DNA from 4 places in the Serratia sp. NCCP-200 genome. Region 3 is predicted to be linked to each of the others. Evidence: predicted binding sites of a transcription regulator. Region 3 holds the regulator's gene; each other region holds the start of a gene.

Evidence for each region. Region 3 encodes PurR, which represses purine synthesis genes. Its sites were predicted from a motif close to CANGCAAACGTTTGCNTG; they were not measured.
Region 1: a site for PurR is predicted at 1,644-1,661, ahead of glyA (serine hydroxymethyltransferase). Genes of this name have one in related genera too.
Region 2: a site for PurR is predicted at 1,795-1,812, ahead of guaB (IMP dehydrogenase). Genes of this name have one in related genera too.
Region 4: a site for PurR is predicted at 2,657-2,674, ahead of AC6HVW_RS11335 (nucleoside-specific channel-forming protein Tsx). Genes of this name have one in related genera too.

What each region holds. Positions count from the first base shown of each region.
Region 1 covers NZ_BAAKUJ010000001.1:151,395-155,108, forward strand. The annotation lists gene hmpA (NO-inducible flavohemoprotein) at 236-1,426, opposite strand; gene glyA (serine hydroxymethyltransferase) at 1,768-3,021, shown strand; gene AC6HVW_RS00735 (3-phenylpropionate MFS transporter) at 3,182-3,714, shown strand, end outside.
Region 2 covers NZ_BAAKUJ010000001.1:184,510-188,223, reverse strand. The annotation lists gene guaA (glutamine-hydrolyzing GMP synthase) at 1-165, opposite strand, end outside; gene guaB (IMP dehydrogenase) at 271-1,734, opposite strand; gene xseA (exodeoxyribonuclease VII large subunit) at 1,904-3,280, shown strand; gene AC6HVW_RS00880 (glycoside hydrolase family 31 protein) at 3,382-3,714, opposite strand, start outside.
Region 3 covers NZ_BAAKUJ010000003.1:366,147-369,860, reverse strand. The annotation lists gene sodB (superoxide dismutase [Fe]) at 1-555, shown strand, start outside; gene cydH (cytochrome bd-I oxidase subunit CydH) at 617-706, opposite strand; gene purR (HTH-type transcriptional repressor PurR) at 1,031-2,056, shown strand; gene punR (DNA-binding transcriptional activator PunR) at 2,089-3,009, opposite strand; gene punC (purine nucleoside transporter PunC) at 3,135-3,714, shown strand, end outside.
Region 4 covers NZ_BAAKUJ010000003.1:254,569-258,282, reverse strand. The annotation lists gene AC6HVW_RS11345 (serine hydrolase domain-containing protein) at 1-937, shown strand, start outside; gene AC6HVW_RS11340 (hypothetical protein) at 1,383-1,556, shown strand; gene AC6HVW_RS11335 (nucleoside-specific channel-forming protein Tsx) at 1,618-2,496, opposite strand; gene AC6HVW_RS11330 (hypothetical protein) at 2,891-3,163, opposite strand; gene yddG (aromatic amino acid DMT transporter YddG) at 3,249-3,714, opposite strand, start outside.

The DNA of each region.
Region 1 (3,714 bases), on a different contig from region 3:
GCTGGATCATCCTTGCGCTCCATGCAAAGTCCTTATCAATGGGGCGTAGATTTACCACAATGTCGGTTTAAAAACGATAGTGGAAAGGGGAATAACATTAAGGAAATTGTAGGTTTTAGATTGAGGTCAAATCCGTTGAGGATTTTCGCGGGTACCGTTTCTTAGGCACCCGCACTTATCGCGCAAAGTAATCAATAACATTCGTACCTGATAATGTTATCAAGACACTAGGATGTTACAGCACCTTATGCGGGCCGAAGCATTCGTAGTGGATACGTTCGGCCTCCACGCCCATCTCAAGCAACTGCTTACCCACGTGCTGCATAAACGGCACCGGGCCACAGAAGTAGTAATGCATCTGTGGATCGCTTAACTCGCTACGCAATGCGCTCAGATCCATCAGGCCCTGGCTGTGATAATCGCGGCCCTGCACATCATCGGCATTGGGTTCACGGTACCAGACATGACGGCTCAGATTAGGCATACGCCCGGCGATATCCGCCACTTCGTCGGCAAAAGCATGCACCGCACCGTTTTCTGCGGCATGTAACCAGTGGATGTTGGCCGGATGCTGATTGTCGTGCAGGGCGTTAAGCATCCCCAGCATTGGCGTTTGGCCAACGCCTGCCGAGATTAATGCCACTGGCGTAGTCGGTTCTACCTGCAGGAAGAAATCGCCGTGTGGTGCCGCGAGATGAATGATATCGCCTTCTTTGGCCTGCTGATGCAGGAAGTTGGAAACGGCGCCCTGTTCCTCACGTTTGACCGCGATACGGTAATATTCCCCGTTCGGTGCGGTGGTGAGTGAATATTGGCGGATCTCCTGATGTTGCAGGCTGTCATCGTTAATATAAACCGCCAGATACTGGCCTGGCTGATAATCGGCCACGCGACCACCGTCTACTGGAGCCAGTACAAAGCTGGATATGACCTCGCTCTGAGGCTGTTTTTTCACGATGCGGAAGGCACGCAAATCACGCCAGCCACCGTCACTCTTTTCCGTTTCCTGGTAGATCTGGCCTTCACGTTGAATAAACACGTTGGCCAGCACCCCGTAGGCTTTTCCCCAGGCATCAAGCACTTCCTGGCCAGGGCTGAGCATTTCGTCCAACGTGGCTAACAGGTGGTGGCCGACAATCTGATACTGATCGGGCTGGATATTGAAGCTGGCGTGCTTCTGGGCAATGCGTTCTACCGCAGGCAGCAGGGCGGCCAGGTTTTCCAGATTGCTGGCGTAAGCGCAGATGGCATCGAACAACGCCTGGCGCTGATCGCCGTTACGCTGGTTGCTCATATTGAAAATATCCTTCAATTCAGGGTTATGGGCAAACATGCGATCGTAGAAGTGGGCGGTCAGTTTGGGGCCGGTTTCGGCTAACAGGGGAATGGTTGATTTAACGGTGGCGATGGTTTGACTATCCAGCATGGTGATACTCCTTGGCGGGCGTTTTATGTTTGTCTAATAGGTGTATTTTAAATGCATCTTATAAAATTACCCCGTGCTTGTAAATATCCCTGTTATTGTTATGGGGTTGTTAACCGTCGATCGCCTTCACAGAACATGAAAAAAGCGCATTTTGTTGATGAGTAAAACTCCGTTGCCAAAATGTGGCCTTTAAGGGTTCAAAGCCTTACGCCACGTGATGCCAATCGTTTGCGTAAAAACCTCTGTCAAGACCTATCTTCGATAGGCCGAAACGGTTTACACTGTTGCCCAGCACCCGTAGGGGTAAATTAAGTTAGCTGATTTCAGTCAGGAGATGCCGGATGTTAAAGCGTGAAATGAACATTGCTGATTATGATGCCGAACTGTGGCATGCAATGGAGCAGGAAGTCGTGCGTCAGGAAGAGCACATTGAGCTGATTGCGTCTGAGAACTACACCAGCCCGCGCGTGATGCAGGCCCAGGGTTCCCAACTGACCAACAAATACGCAGAAGGCTATCCGGGCAAGCGTTACTACGGCGGTTGCGAATACGTTGATATCGTTGAACAACTGGCGATCGATCGCGCCAAAGAGCTGTTCGGTGCCGACTATGCCAACGTGCAGCCACACTCAGGTTCCCAGGCTAACTTTGCCGTTTATACCGCGCTGCTGCAGCCGGGCGACACCATCCTGGGGATGAACCTGGCACACGGCGGCCACCTGACGCACGGTTCACCGGTGAACCTGTCCGGTAAGCTGTATAACGTGGTGCCTTACGGCATCGACGAAACTGGGCAGATTGACTATAACGATCTGGCCAAACAGGCGCAGACCCACAAACCAAAAATGATCATCGGCGGTTTCTCTGCCTTCTCCGGTGTGGTTGATTGGGCAAAAATGCGTGAAATCGCTGACAGCATCGGCGCTTATCTGTTCGTGGATATGGCACACGTGGCGGGCCTGATTGCCGCTGGCGTTTACCCGAACCCGGTTCCTCATGCCCACGTTGTGACCACCACCACCCATAAAACGCTGGCGGGTCCGCGCGGTGGCCTGATCCTGGCCAAAGGTGGTGATGAAGAGCTGTATAAGAAGCTGAACTCTGCCGTCTTCCCTGGCGGCCAGGGGGGCCCGCTGATGCACGTGATCGCCGGTAAAGCGGTAGCGTTGAAAGAAGCGATGGAGCCTGAGTTCAAGGTGTACCAGCAGCAAGTGGCCGATAACGCCAAAGCGATGGTGAAAGTGTTCCTGGAGCGCGGTTACAAAGTGGTTTCCGGCGGCACCTATAACCACCTGTTCCTGCTGGATCTAGTAGATAAGAACCTGACCGGTAAAGAAGCCGATGCCGCGTTGGGCCGTGCTAACATCACGGTTAACAAAAACAGCGTGCCAAACGATCCGAAGAGCCCGTTTGTGACTTCTGGCATCCGTCTGGGTACTCCAGCGGTGACTCGCCGTGGCTTTAAAGAAGCCGAAGTGCGTGAACTGGCTGGCTGGATCTGTGACGTGCTGGACAACCTGAACGACGAAGCCACCATCGAACGTACCAAGAAGAAAGTGCTGGATATCTGCGCTCGCTTCCCGGTTTACGCCTAAGTACTTCGATTGCTTTGCAGATAAACCCGCCTCGGCGGGTTTTTTTAGCATTGTTGCAGTTAAACTGTGAACTGCTTTGCACTCTAGCCCTTTGAACATGAATGAAGATTGCTGCAAGGTGTGAGCTCTGTCAAAGTATTGCCCTCATCCTGGAGGGAACATGGTTCTGCAATCAACGCGTTGGCTCGCTCTCAGTTATTTCACGTACTTCTTTTCCTATGGCATCTATCTCCCGTTTTGGAGCGTTTGGTTAAAAGGTGAGGGTATACCGCCTGAAACCATTGGTATCTTGCTCGGCGCTGGCCTGGTGGCGCGCTTCCTTGGTAGCCTGCTGATTGCTCCACGCGTTAAAGATCCCTCCTATTTAATCACCGCGTTGCGTTTGTTGGCATTGCTCTCCCTGGCGTTTGCCGTCGGCTTCTGTTTCGGTAATGGCTGGGCCTGGCTGATGCTGGTGATCGCCGGTTTTAACCTGTTCTTCTCCCCGCTGGTGCCGCTGACCGATGCGTTGGCTGCCACCTGGCAACGGCAGATCACTCTGGACTATGGCCGGGTGCGGTTATGGGGATCGCTGGCCTTTGTGATCGGCTCGGCGCTAACCGGCAAGCTGGTGTCTGTTTGGGGGCATAATGCGATTTTGATCAGCCTGTTGGTCAGCATCCTGGCGATGCTGGTGGGCATGTTGCTGAAACC
Region 2 (3,714 bases), on a different contig from region 3:
AATGATGCCGCTTGGATTGAACTCGCGGATCTGCTCTTCGCTGACGTCCCAGGCCCACAGCTCACAGTAAACGCCAATCTCACGCACGCGGCGAGCAACCAACTGGGTGTATTGTGAACCGAAATCCAGGATCAGGATGCGATGCTTATGAATATTTTTTGTCATGTGAGGCAAATTCCAGCAACAGAGAAAAAAAGCAAAAAGGGTATTTGGGATGAGAGGTTGCCCCCCTCATCCCTGCCCCTCTCCCGCAGGAGAGAGGTTAAAGCATTAGCCCATGCGGTAGTTTGGTGATTCTTTGGTGATGGTCACGTCATGCACATGGCTTTCTTGAATACCGGCACCGCTGATGCGCACAAACTCGGCTTTGGTACGCAGTTCGTCGATGGTCGCACAGCCGGTCAGGCCCATGCAGGAACGCAGACCGCCCATCTGCTGATGTACGATCGCCTTCAGCATGCCTTTGTAGGCCACACGGCCTTCGATACCTTCCGGCACCAGTTTATCAGCGGCGTTATCGGTCTGGAAGTAACGGTCGGAGGAACCTTTGGACATTGCGCCCAGAGAACCCATCCCACGGTAAGATTTGAACGAACGGCCCTGATACAGCTCGATTTCGCCCGGAGATTCTTCCGTACCCGCCAGCATTGAGCCAACCATCACACAGGACGCACCGGCAGCAATCGCTTTGGCGATATCGCCAGAGAAGCGGATACCACCGTCAGCAATAACTGGGATACCCGTTCCTTCGAGTGCTTCGACCGCATCGGCGATAGCGGTGATCTGCGGAACACCCACGCCGGTTACGATACGAGTTGTACAGATAGAGCCAGGACCGATACCGACTTTCACCGCGCTCACGCCGGCTTCCATCAGGGCTTTGGCACCAGCCCCAGTTGCGACGTTGCCGCCAAGGATTTGCAGGTCTGGGTATTTGGCACGGGTTTCACGGATGCGCTGTAACACGCCTTCGGAATGGCCGTGTGAAGAGTCGATGAGCAGTACGTCAACACCGGCAGCGACCAGCGCATCAACACGCTCTTCGTTACCGGCACCAGCACCCACCGCAGCGCCTACGCGCAGACGGCCATGCTCATCTTTACAGGCGTTAGGTTTACGCTCTGCTTTCTGGAAGTCTTTAACGGTGATCATGCCCAGCAGGTGGAAGCTGTCGTCCACCACCAGCGCTTTTTCAACGCGTTTTTCGTGCATTTTTTGCAGCACGACTTCACGCGCTTCGCCTTCCTTGACGGTGACCAGACGCTCTTTTGGCGTCATCACTGCGGTGACAGGCTGAGTCAGATCGGTGACGAAGCGCACGTCACGGCCGGTAATGATCCCCACCAGTTCGTTTTCTTCGGTCACAACCGGGTAACCGGCAAAGCCGTTACGCGCGGTTAACTCTTTCACTTCAGCCAGCGTGGTGGAAGGTGTGACGGACTGTGGGTCCGTGACCACGCCGCTTTCATGTTTTTTCACCCGGCGAACTTCTTCCGCCTGGCGCTCAATGGACATGTTTTTGTGAATGAAGCCCAGACCGCCTTCCTGCGCTAGCGCAATGGCCAGGTTGGATTCGGTTACGGTATCCATGGCTGCGGACAGCATAGGGATATTCAGGCGGATGGATTTGGTCAGTTGGGTGCCAAGATCTGCGGTATTAGGCAGAACTGTGGAGTGGGCTGGAACCAGGAGAACGTCATCAAACGTTAGAGCTTCTTTTACAATACGTAGCATGGGCAATATCTCACCAAGGTGGATGCGGAAAAGATAAAATATTGCCGTGGCATTATACAGAGCGTAATCGGTTGCCTCCAGCACTTTCTTACAAAAACTCTTGATTACCTTTCGCCGAGCTGTAATATCGACCAATTAAGTGCTTGTTTTGAAATTTGATCTGGGTCACATGTCACTACCTACTTCACCGTCCATTTTTACCGTAAGCCGCCTCAATCAGACGGTTCGACAGCTGCTGGAAATGGAAATGGGGCAGATTTGGCTCTCCGCCGAGATCTCCAACTTCTCCCAGCCCTCCTCCGGCCACTGGTATTTCACGCTGAAAGATGACCGTGCCCAGGTGCGTTGTGCGATGTTCCGCAACAGCAACCGCCGCACCACCTTTCGCCCGCAAAATGGCCAGCAGGTTCTGGTGCGGGCCAGCATCACCCTGTATGAACCACGCGGTGATTACCAACTGATCGCCGAAAGCATGCAGCCTGCCGGTGACGGCCTGCTGCAACAGCAATTCGAGCAGTTGAAACAGCGCCTGGCAGCCGAAGGTTTGTTTGATCAGCAGTTCAAGCAACCGCTGCCGAGCCCGGCCAAATGCGTTGGAGTGATCACCTCCGCCAGCGGCGCGGCACTGCACGATATTTTACAGGTGTTACAGCGGCGCGATCCTTCACTGCCGATCGTGATTTACCCCACGTCCGTGCAAGGGGCAGAAGCTCCGTTGCAGATCGTTCGCGCGATAGAAACCGCCAACCGCCGTGATGAGTGCGATGTGTTGATCGTCGGGCGCGGCGGTGGCTCGTTAGAAGATTTATGGAGTTTTAACGACGAACGCGTCGCGAAGGCAATTTTTGCCAGCCGTATCCCGATCGTCAGCGCCGTTGGCCATGAAACCGACGTCACCATTGCCGACTTTGTTGCCGACCTGCGGGCACCTACCCCTTCCGCTGCGGCGGAGTTGGTCAGCCGTAATCAGCTTGAGCTGTTGCGCCAATTGCAGTCACAGCAACAGCGGCTGGAAATGGCGATGGACTATTATCTGGCGCAGCGCCAGCAGCAGTTCACCCGCATCAACCACCGTTTGCAACAACAGCATCCGCACCTGAGGCTGGCGCGGCAGCAAACGCTGTTATTCAAGCTACAGCGCCGTTTGGAAGATGGGATGCAGCAGCAATTACGGCTATCTTCTCGCCGCAGTGAACGCGCGCAGCAGCGCCTGGCGCAGGTCCAGCCGATGGGCCGAATCCACCGCTTGCAGCAGCGCGTTCAGCAGCAGGAATACCGTTTGCAACAAGGGATGGAGCGGCAGCTCAATGGCTATCGCCAACGCTTTGGCGTCGCCTGTAGTCAGTTGGAGGCGGTTAGCCCGCTGGCAACCCTGGCTCGCGGCTATAGCGTAACGCAGACACCACAGGGTGAGTTACTGAAAACCACCAAGCAGGCACAGGTTGGGGAAATGCTGAAAACCCGCCTGCAGGATGGCTGGGTGGAGAGCGTAGTCAAAACCGTCACCGTGGCGAAAAAGCCGCGTAAGAAACGCGTGGTGGAATAGCCGTTAGTGGCAGAGCCGATCGACTTCTTCTTTTTTAGGCCAAACTTCATCCCGTTTGATAGCATCCCAACCCTCAGTAGAGGGTTGGGATGTGGCATCAGTCACAGCACATAGCTATCACAACAAACCCCATTCACCCATAGTTCGCGAGTCTCACCTGCTGGCAACACAATGTTCAGCGCCTGCCACGTCGGTTTGAAATGCCCTTCACAGGTGAAGGTCAGCTCGATGCGCTGATTGTCACTCACTGCCTCCCAGCGGAGCCACAGCGCATTATTCTGCTGCCAGCCATGGCTTTCCCCGTCGTCTTCAAACAGCAGGCCTGAGGACCATCCGCAGCCCTTGGTGGGGAACAGTCGCAGTTCACGGCGATCGTCTGCCGCATTGTCTACATGCCCCAACCGTTGTGACATCGGGAGCCCGGCCCCAGCGCG
Region 3 (3,714 bases):
CCATATGAGAAAAACGCTCTCGAACCGCACATTTCCGCAGAAACGCTGGAATACCACTATGGCAAGCACCATAACACCTACGTGGTTAACCTGAACAATCTGGTGAAAGGCAGCGAGTTCGAAGGCAAATCCCTGGTCGAGATCGTCAAGACCTCCACCGGCGGCGTGTTCAACAACGCCGCTCAGGTCTGGAACCACACCTTCTATTGGCACTGCTTATCACCGCAAGGTGGTGGCGAGCCAACGGGCGCAGTGGCAGAGGCCATCAATAAGTCATTCGGCTCCTTCGCCGCCTTTAAAGAGCAGTTCACCGATGCCGCCGTGAAAAACTTCGGCGCGGGCTGGACCTGGCTGGTGAAAAAAGCGGACGGTAGTCTGGCGATCGTCAGCACCTCAAATGCGGCAACCCCGCTGACCGGCGCAGACGTTCCGTTATTGACCGTTGACGTGTGGGAGCATGCTTACTATATCGACTACCGCAATGCGCGGCCAAAGTACCTGGAAAACTTCTGGGCGTTGGTTAACTGGGCGTTCGTGGCAGAAAACCTGGCTTAACGGCGGGTGACTAGCTAATAAGGCGCGGCATGAAGCTGCGCCTTTGTTTTTCTGCTACGGATCAGTTCAATGCGGCAATAAAACTGAACGCAATAATCATTGCCAAAGCACCCACGGTGGTGAGTAATGACATCTTCAAATTGGTATCCATATACAACTCCCTCTCAGATTGGCTTTTCCAGAGCATAAGCCACACAGTTTATACGTCAAATCATTTTCCCACAGTTCGTGATTAAAATCTTGTTATGCTTTCCCCGCTGATAATTACCGATTAGCTCTTCCACTTTTCTTCAATATGCGACAAAATCCGCAGTTCACAACTGCGTACCGATAAACTGCCCCTCCCTGTTCAAGCGATTTACGACTTCAGCACTAAAAACTCAGTTTTCGCTTATCTGGGGAAGGATCTACGCAGGCAAACGATTAACATCATACTTACATGCTGTAACATGTGGGTTTAGGAGTCATTTTTTACATGGCAACGATTAAAGATGTGGCCAAACGCGCTGGCGTTTCTACCACTACCGTTTCGCACGTTATCAATAAAACGCGTTTCGTCGCCGAAGATACCAAAACGGCCGTTTGGGCCGCCATCAAAGAGCTGCACTATTCACCTAGCGCGGTGGCCCGCAGCCTCAAGGTCAACCACACGAAATCGATCGGTTTGCTCGCCACCTCGAGCGAGGCCCCCTATTTTGCCGAAGTGATCGAAGCTGTGGAAAACAGCTGCTACAGCAAAGGCTATACCCTGATCTTGTGTAACTCGCACAATAATCTGGATAAACAGCAAGCCTATCTGGCAATGCTGGCGCAAAAACGCGTCGATGGCTTGCTGGTGATGTGCTCAGAATATCCAGATCAGCTACTGGGCATGCTGGAAGATTACCGTAATATTCCCATGGTGGTGATGGATTGGGGTACCGCGCGCGGAGACTTCACCGATACCATTATCGACAATGCCTTCGAGGGCGGTTACCTGGCAGGCCGCTACCTGATCGAACGTGGCCACCGTGACATCGGTGCCATTCCTGGTCAACTGGCGCGTAATACCGGTGGAGGTCGCCACCAGGGCTTTCTGAAAGCCATGAAGGAAGCCAACATCGAAGTGCGCGAAGAATGGATCGTGCAGGGGGATTTCGAGCCTGAATCTGGCTACAAAGCCATGCATCAGATCCTGTCGCAAAAGCATCGTCCAACCGCCGTTTTCTGTGGCGGCGATATTATGGCCATGGGGGCGATCTGCGCCGCCGATGAGCTGGGGTTGCGTGTACCGCAGGATATCTCGGTGATTGGCTACGACAACGTGCGTAATGCCCGCTACTTCACCCCGGCGCTGACCACCATTCACCAGCCGAAAGAGCGCCTGGGCGAGATGGCCTTTACCATGCTGTTGGATCGCATTATCAGCAAGCGTGAAGAATCGCAGGTGATTGAAGTACATCCAAAACTGATCGAGCGCCGCTCAGTCGCCGATGGTCCTTTTGTCGATTACCGCCGTTAACTCCTGTTGGGGCGCTGCAATACTGCGCCCGATTAACCACCCGGCTCCTCTTCACTGAGCCATTCCTGATTGAGCGTTTCGCTGTCGCCCAGATAGTCCAACAGCCAGGCCATGGCCGGAGACTGGGCGTTTTGCTGCCAGGTCAGGCAGCAGGCACTGGGCGGGAAAGGCTCATGCAGTGGCAACACTACCAATTCACCACTTTGTACCAACGGCAATACCCGATGCGCGGGTACCATGCCCACACACAGCCCGGCACGCAAACAATCTACCGCAGAAACCCAGTCCGGCACGGTCAATCGCCGCTGGTTATCCAGCGACCAGGTCACCCGCTTGGGTAAATTGCGCGAAGTATCTTCCAACAGCAACGAGGGATAAGGCCGTAGCTGTTCGTCGCGCAGCTTTCCTTGCAAGGCGGCGAGCGGATGTTTAGCATGTACTACACAGAGCCAATTCATAAAGCCCATATCGCGAAAGGCAAAACCGCCGCCCACCGGCACCGCACGCGTTGCACCAATGGCCATCTCAGCGCGGCCATCGACCAGCGCATCCCACACGCCGTTGAATACTTCCGGCTGCACCATCAGTTCTACGTCGGGGAAATGGCGATAAAAATCCAGCACCAGCTGGCGGCTGCGCTGGGGTTTGACGATCAGATCGACCGCAATCCGCAGTTGCCCGCGCCAACCGTTGGCCACCTGCTGACACTGTCGTCGGGTATCGAGCATTTTTTTGATAACAACTCGCGCCTCCTTAATAAACAGCGCCCCCGCCGGCGTGAGTTCCACATCGCGGTGACGGCGTTCAAACAGCGGCACCGCCAACCATTGCTCCAGTTGGCGCACCGTATAGCTCACAGCAGAAGGAACGCGGTGCAGCTCCTGTGCCGCCGCGCTGAAACTGCCGGTCCGCGCTACCGCATCTACCACATCGAGTGAATATTCAGACCACATATGTTTGCCTTCAAATTTTTTAACAGCACCTTGCAAATATTACCGTTTCACAAGCAGAGATCCAGCCGTATACACTTGCCGGCGCTTCAAAACCTGCGACAACATAATTTTAACGAGAAATAGCAATGCGAAATTTTGGATTTATGTTCTACCTGGCCGGCCTGAGTATGTTGGGCTATCTGGCTACCGATATGTACCTGCCCGCCTTTGGGGCAATGCAGCAGGATCTGCAAATCTCCGCTGGGGCAATCAGCGCCAGCCTGAGTATCTTCCTAGCAGGCTTTGCCTTTGCCCAGTTGCTGTGGGGGCCGCTGTCCGACCGTATTGGCCGTAAGCCCGTGTTATTGATTGGCCTAGCGCTGTTCGCCGTCGGCTGTCTCGGTATGCTTTGGGTCGAGAACGTGGCGCAACTATGGTCACTGCGCTTTATTCAAGCCATTGGCGTCTGTTCCGCCGCCGTCACCTGGCAGGCGATCGTGGTCGATCGCTACCGCGATGGCAAAGCCAACCGTGTTTTCGCCTCCATTATGCCGCTGGTCGCCCTCTCTCCGGCGCTGGCCCCACTGCTGGGTGCCTGGTTGCTCAACCATATGGGATGGCGGGCCATCTTCGCCGTGCTGTTGGGGATCACCGCCCTGCTGCTGATCCCCACCTTGCTGCTGAAAGATCGTAGCAGACTGGTACCTTCCGCCGATAAAAAGCCCA
Region 4 (3,714 bases), 110 kb from region 3:
CTGGTTTGATGTGGTGTCTGGGCTAGCTCCCGGCTATTGGCATACGGCCAATGGTTGGCAACAGACCAGCGCCGGCTTGCATCTCTCCGCCTCTGGCAGCCTGACAGGGAGCGCCAACGCCCTCACCCGCTGGTTGCAATGCCTGCTGGCCAATAACGGCCCTGGCAAAGGGGTCCTGACGCAGCTAAGTGCCCCACGTCGGCTCAGCCAGGGCCAAGTCAGCCGTTACGGACTGGGGCTGGCGCAAACGCCGCTTGGCAGCCAGATATTGCTGGGCCATGGCGGTTCTCATGCCGGTTATAAGACCTATTTTCTGCTAGCGCCTGACCGGCAAGCGGGTGCCCTGCTGGTCGCCAACCGTGAAGATTGTGACAGCTTTGCCATCATTCTTCAGGTGATGGCGGCGCTGTTGAACGAACCGCTGCCCCAACGCAGCACGGCGATCCCAGATGGCATCTACGCCACCCGGGCGGAACCCTATTGGTTGGAAGTTAAAGGGGGCAACGTGGCCTATCTGGGCTCCAACGAACCGTTGTATCAAAGTGAAGACGGTTATGCGGTATCGCTCTCGGCCTATCAGCCAATGCGCCTTAAGTGGACAGGTGAAGCCGTAGAAGGTGAAGTTGGCCACGTTGTACGCCGCTTTCTGCCGGTCGCTAGCGAATCGGTTTGTCTCAAGCAGGTTCAAGGGCACTGGTATCATCCACAATACCGCACCGCGTTCGAAATTTGCGGCAACCAGATCCACATCGGGGTCGGCCCGGCGGTGCAAACCGGCACCCTAAGTTCGCTGGGGGATGGGAGGATATTGGTTGAAAGCAACGATGGGCCCAACCTGAATCGGTTTTGTCTGTATTTCCGCGGTTACCAGGTCGATCTGATCGCCAGCCGCAGCCGTGTACTCACGTTCAAAAAGAACATCTGCGCCCGCGCGTAAAAGTTCGCCGTGCTATGACGGGGCGCTGCATACTGCGCCCGCCTATCAGCCCGACATATCATTCACACCAATTATTAAAAAACAGGTCGTGGCTATCAGGCAAAAAATTGTTCACGCGCAAAACTACTCATGATATCCGAGTAAATGCCGTAGATTTTTCTTGCGGCAAAATAAGCCATCCAGTAATTTTAGTCGGCCACAGAAATGAGTAAACCTGCTCTTTTTCGTTGCACCTCAAAACCCATCTTATGTCATCGATAAATGATACTACTCAATTTCCCGCCGTCCCGTGCGGGATTTCTTTTACTACTTTTCACTATTATAACGCCACTTTTTAGTCTTTTTTGTTGCTGTTTTGTTGCGAATAATCTACCTTTAGGCCTTGAAAAGCTCAACCACTCAGCGTGGCGAAACCGCTATTTCTGGGCGTTTAGGAGTTATAACCATGCACATGACGTTGATGGAGTACATCCAGCTGCACTTCAATGGTGATATTTATCGCTATGCGCAATTTGAAGGTGTCAGCCGTGAGCAAATCCTCAAGTGGATCGACAATGAGTGCTACGTTATCAAGGGTAAATTGGTTATGCCGGTTAAACATTTACCCGCGGAAAGTTAGCCTTAATGATGAAAAAAAACCCCGCCAGCGCGGGGTTTCCTGTTTCTGATACCACGAAAAATCAGAAGTTATAACCGGCAACCAGGTAGTAACCCCAGCCGGTAGACTTGATTGGCCCCTGCGGCGTACCGATGTCCACCCCATCATTCCATTGACCACCGTTATGGAAGTAACGTGCCACGAAGGAGTAATGCCAGTGATCGTAGTTCAGCGCCAAAATGTGGCTGGAGGCGATAGAGTTGCTGGTACGTGCCTGACGGCCATCCACCACGAAGTTGTCGCTGCCCAGATCGGAATCAAAGTCAAAGTTGGTGAAACCGATATAGCTCAGGTTGCCGCCCCACATTTCGGTCAACGGCACAAAATATTTCACCTTGAAGCGATAGCCGTCCCAGCTGTTCTCGTTGGATGCACCATAGTTCTGCCATTGGTATTTGGCATAAATGTTCATCGACAGGCTCATCGGCAGGCCGGTTTCGATATCGGTGCCTAGGCCCATATACCAGGTGCTTTGACGGGAGGCGTTGTTACGCCCCATGTCGTAAATGTAGTTGTTGGCAAAATACCACTCTTTGAACGGCCCAAAGCCCAGGTTGGTGCCAGTCAGTTTGTCGATGGAGAAGCGCGGTTCGATCTCCATAAACAGCGGTGAACCTTTATCCCAGATACCACGGTTTGGCGTGTTACCGGTGCCGAAGAACTTTGGCACATCCACGTAGCCATAGAAATCCAGCCAGTCTTTCTTGGCAAAGGCTTCATACTCCAGATACACGTCATTGTTCAGCTGCGGCCCGAAGCGGGTATGGTAGCTGCCTACTACGTTGACACTCTGATGCCACCAGTCTGAAAGATACTGGCTGTCTTTGCTTTCTGCCGCCATGGAAGCGGGGCTGAAAGACGCGGAAAGAAGCACACCTGCTGCGAGAGCTATTTTCTTCATTTTATTACCACATGCTGAGTGGGCCAATTCCCTGCCCGTTGGAATGATATGTGTCTGGCGACGCCTGCTGTAAACAAACGGTTACCTATTACCGGTCGCCGTGCGCATTATAGAAAGCTCTCACTGTAATAATCTGTGATCCAGTCAGGCATTTTACCATCGCGTAATCGATTGCGTTCTCATTTTATAAAATAAATTGCAGTGCAAAACATTTTTGATGTGATTTTCATCATATCGATAATTTTTCAATCGCCGATTTTTGGTGTCTTTATGTTCAACACCAAATTTTAACCTGAGGTTAAAAAGCGCATAAAAAAGCCGACGCTTATGTCGGCTTAGTGGCAGGCGGGCGCAGGATACGGCCCCCTTATATGGCGAACCCGTTGGTTTTTTTTCAGCGGGCTCCGGGTACGGCCTTGGCAATGTTCTCTTGCCGGAATATCACCTCATCACCCGTGGCAATTTCCCATTGGCTGACCGGGATATCGACTTTCGGCGAGGCCACGACTACCGAGCCGTGGATCAGCTTATCGTCACGGCGCAGGATCATCACATCCAACTGGTATTCATGCGGTAGGTTAGCGGTGGTCAGGCGAACGACATCACCAGTGCTGAAACTGTGACCATTAAGCGCTGGCTGCTGAATAAATTGAATATCTTTTCTCATTTTCCCGTTCCTTCTGGCAGAACACTTACCTTGAGATTAGCTCGAAATTCATTATTCTGCCGCCTGCGCAGGTAAAAAATAGGCCTCAGTCGGCGCGGGTGGCCCGCCAGCAAATCAGCGATCCTAGCGTGACCATCATCACCCCTTGCCAGAAGTTGAGGGTCAGCGCGGTGCTGAGTACCACGGCGGCAAACACCGATGACAATACCGGGGTAAAGTAAGATACGGTCGCCAGCAGCGTCATATTGCCATGCAGGATCCCGACGTTCCAAGCGGCATAGCCAGCCCCCATCGCCGTCCCCACGCACAGCAACGCCACCACAACCGGCAGGCTAAAGTGCATGCCGCTTTCATTACTGAAAGGATAAATCAGCCACAGCGCCAGCGCGGTCAGCGAGATAAACAGCACTACCGCGTTTTTGCCCTGGGCGATCCTCTTGGTCACGTTGCAATAGATGGCCCAAATCACCGCACCGCTGAATGCCAGCCCGTAACTCAACGGATTACTGCGCACGTTGGCCAGCATTTGTGCCGGTGACCAACCGCCGCTG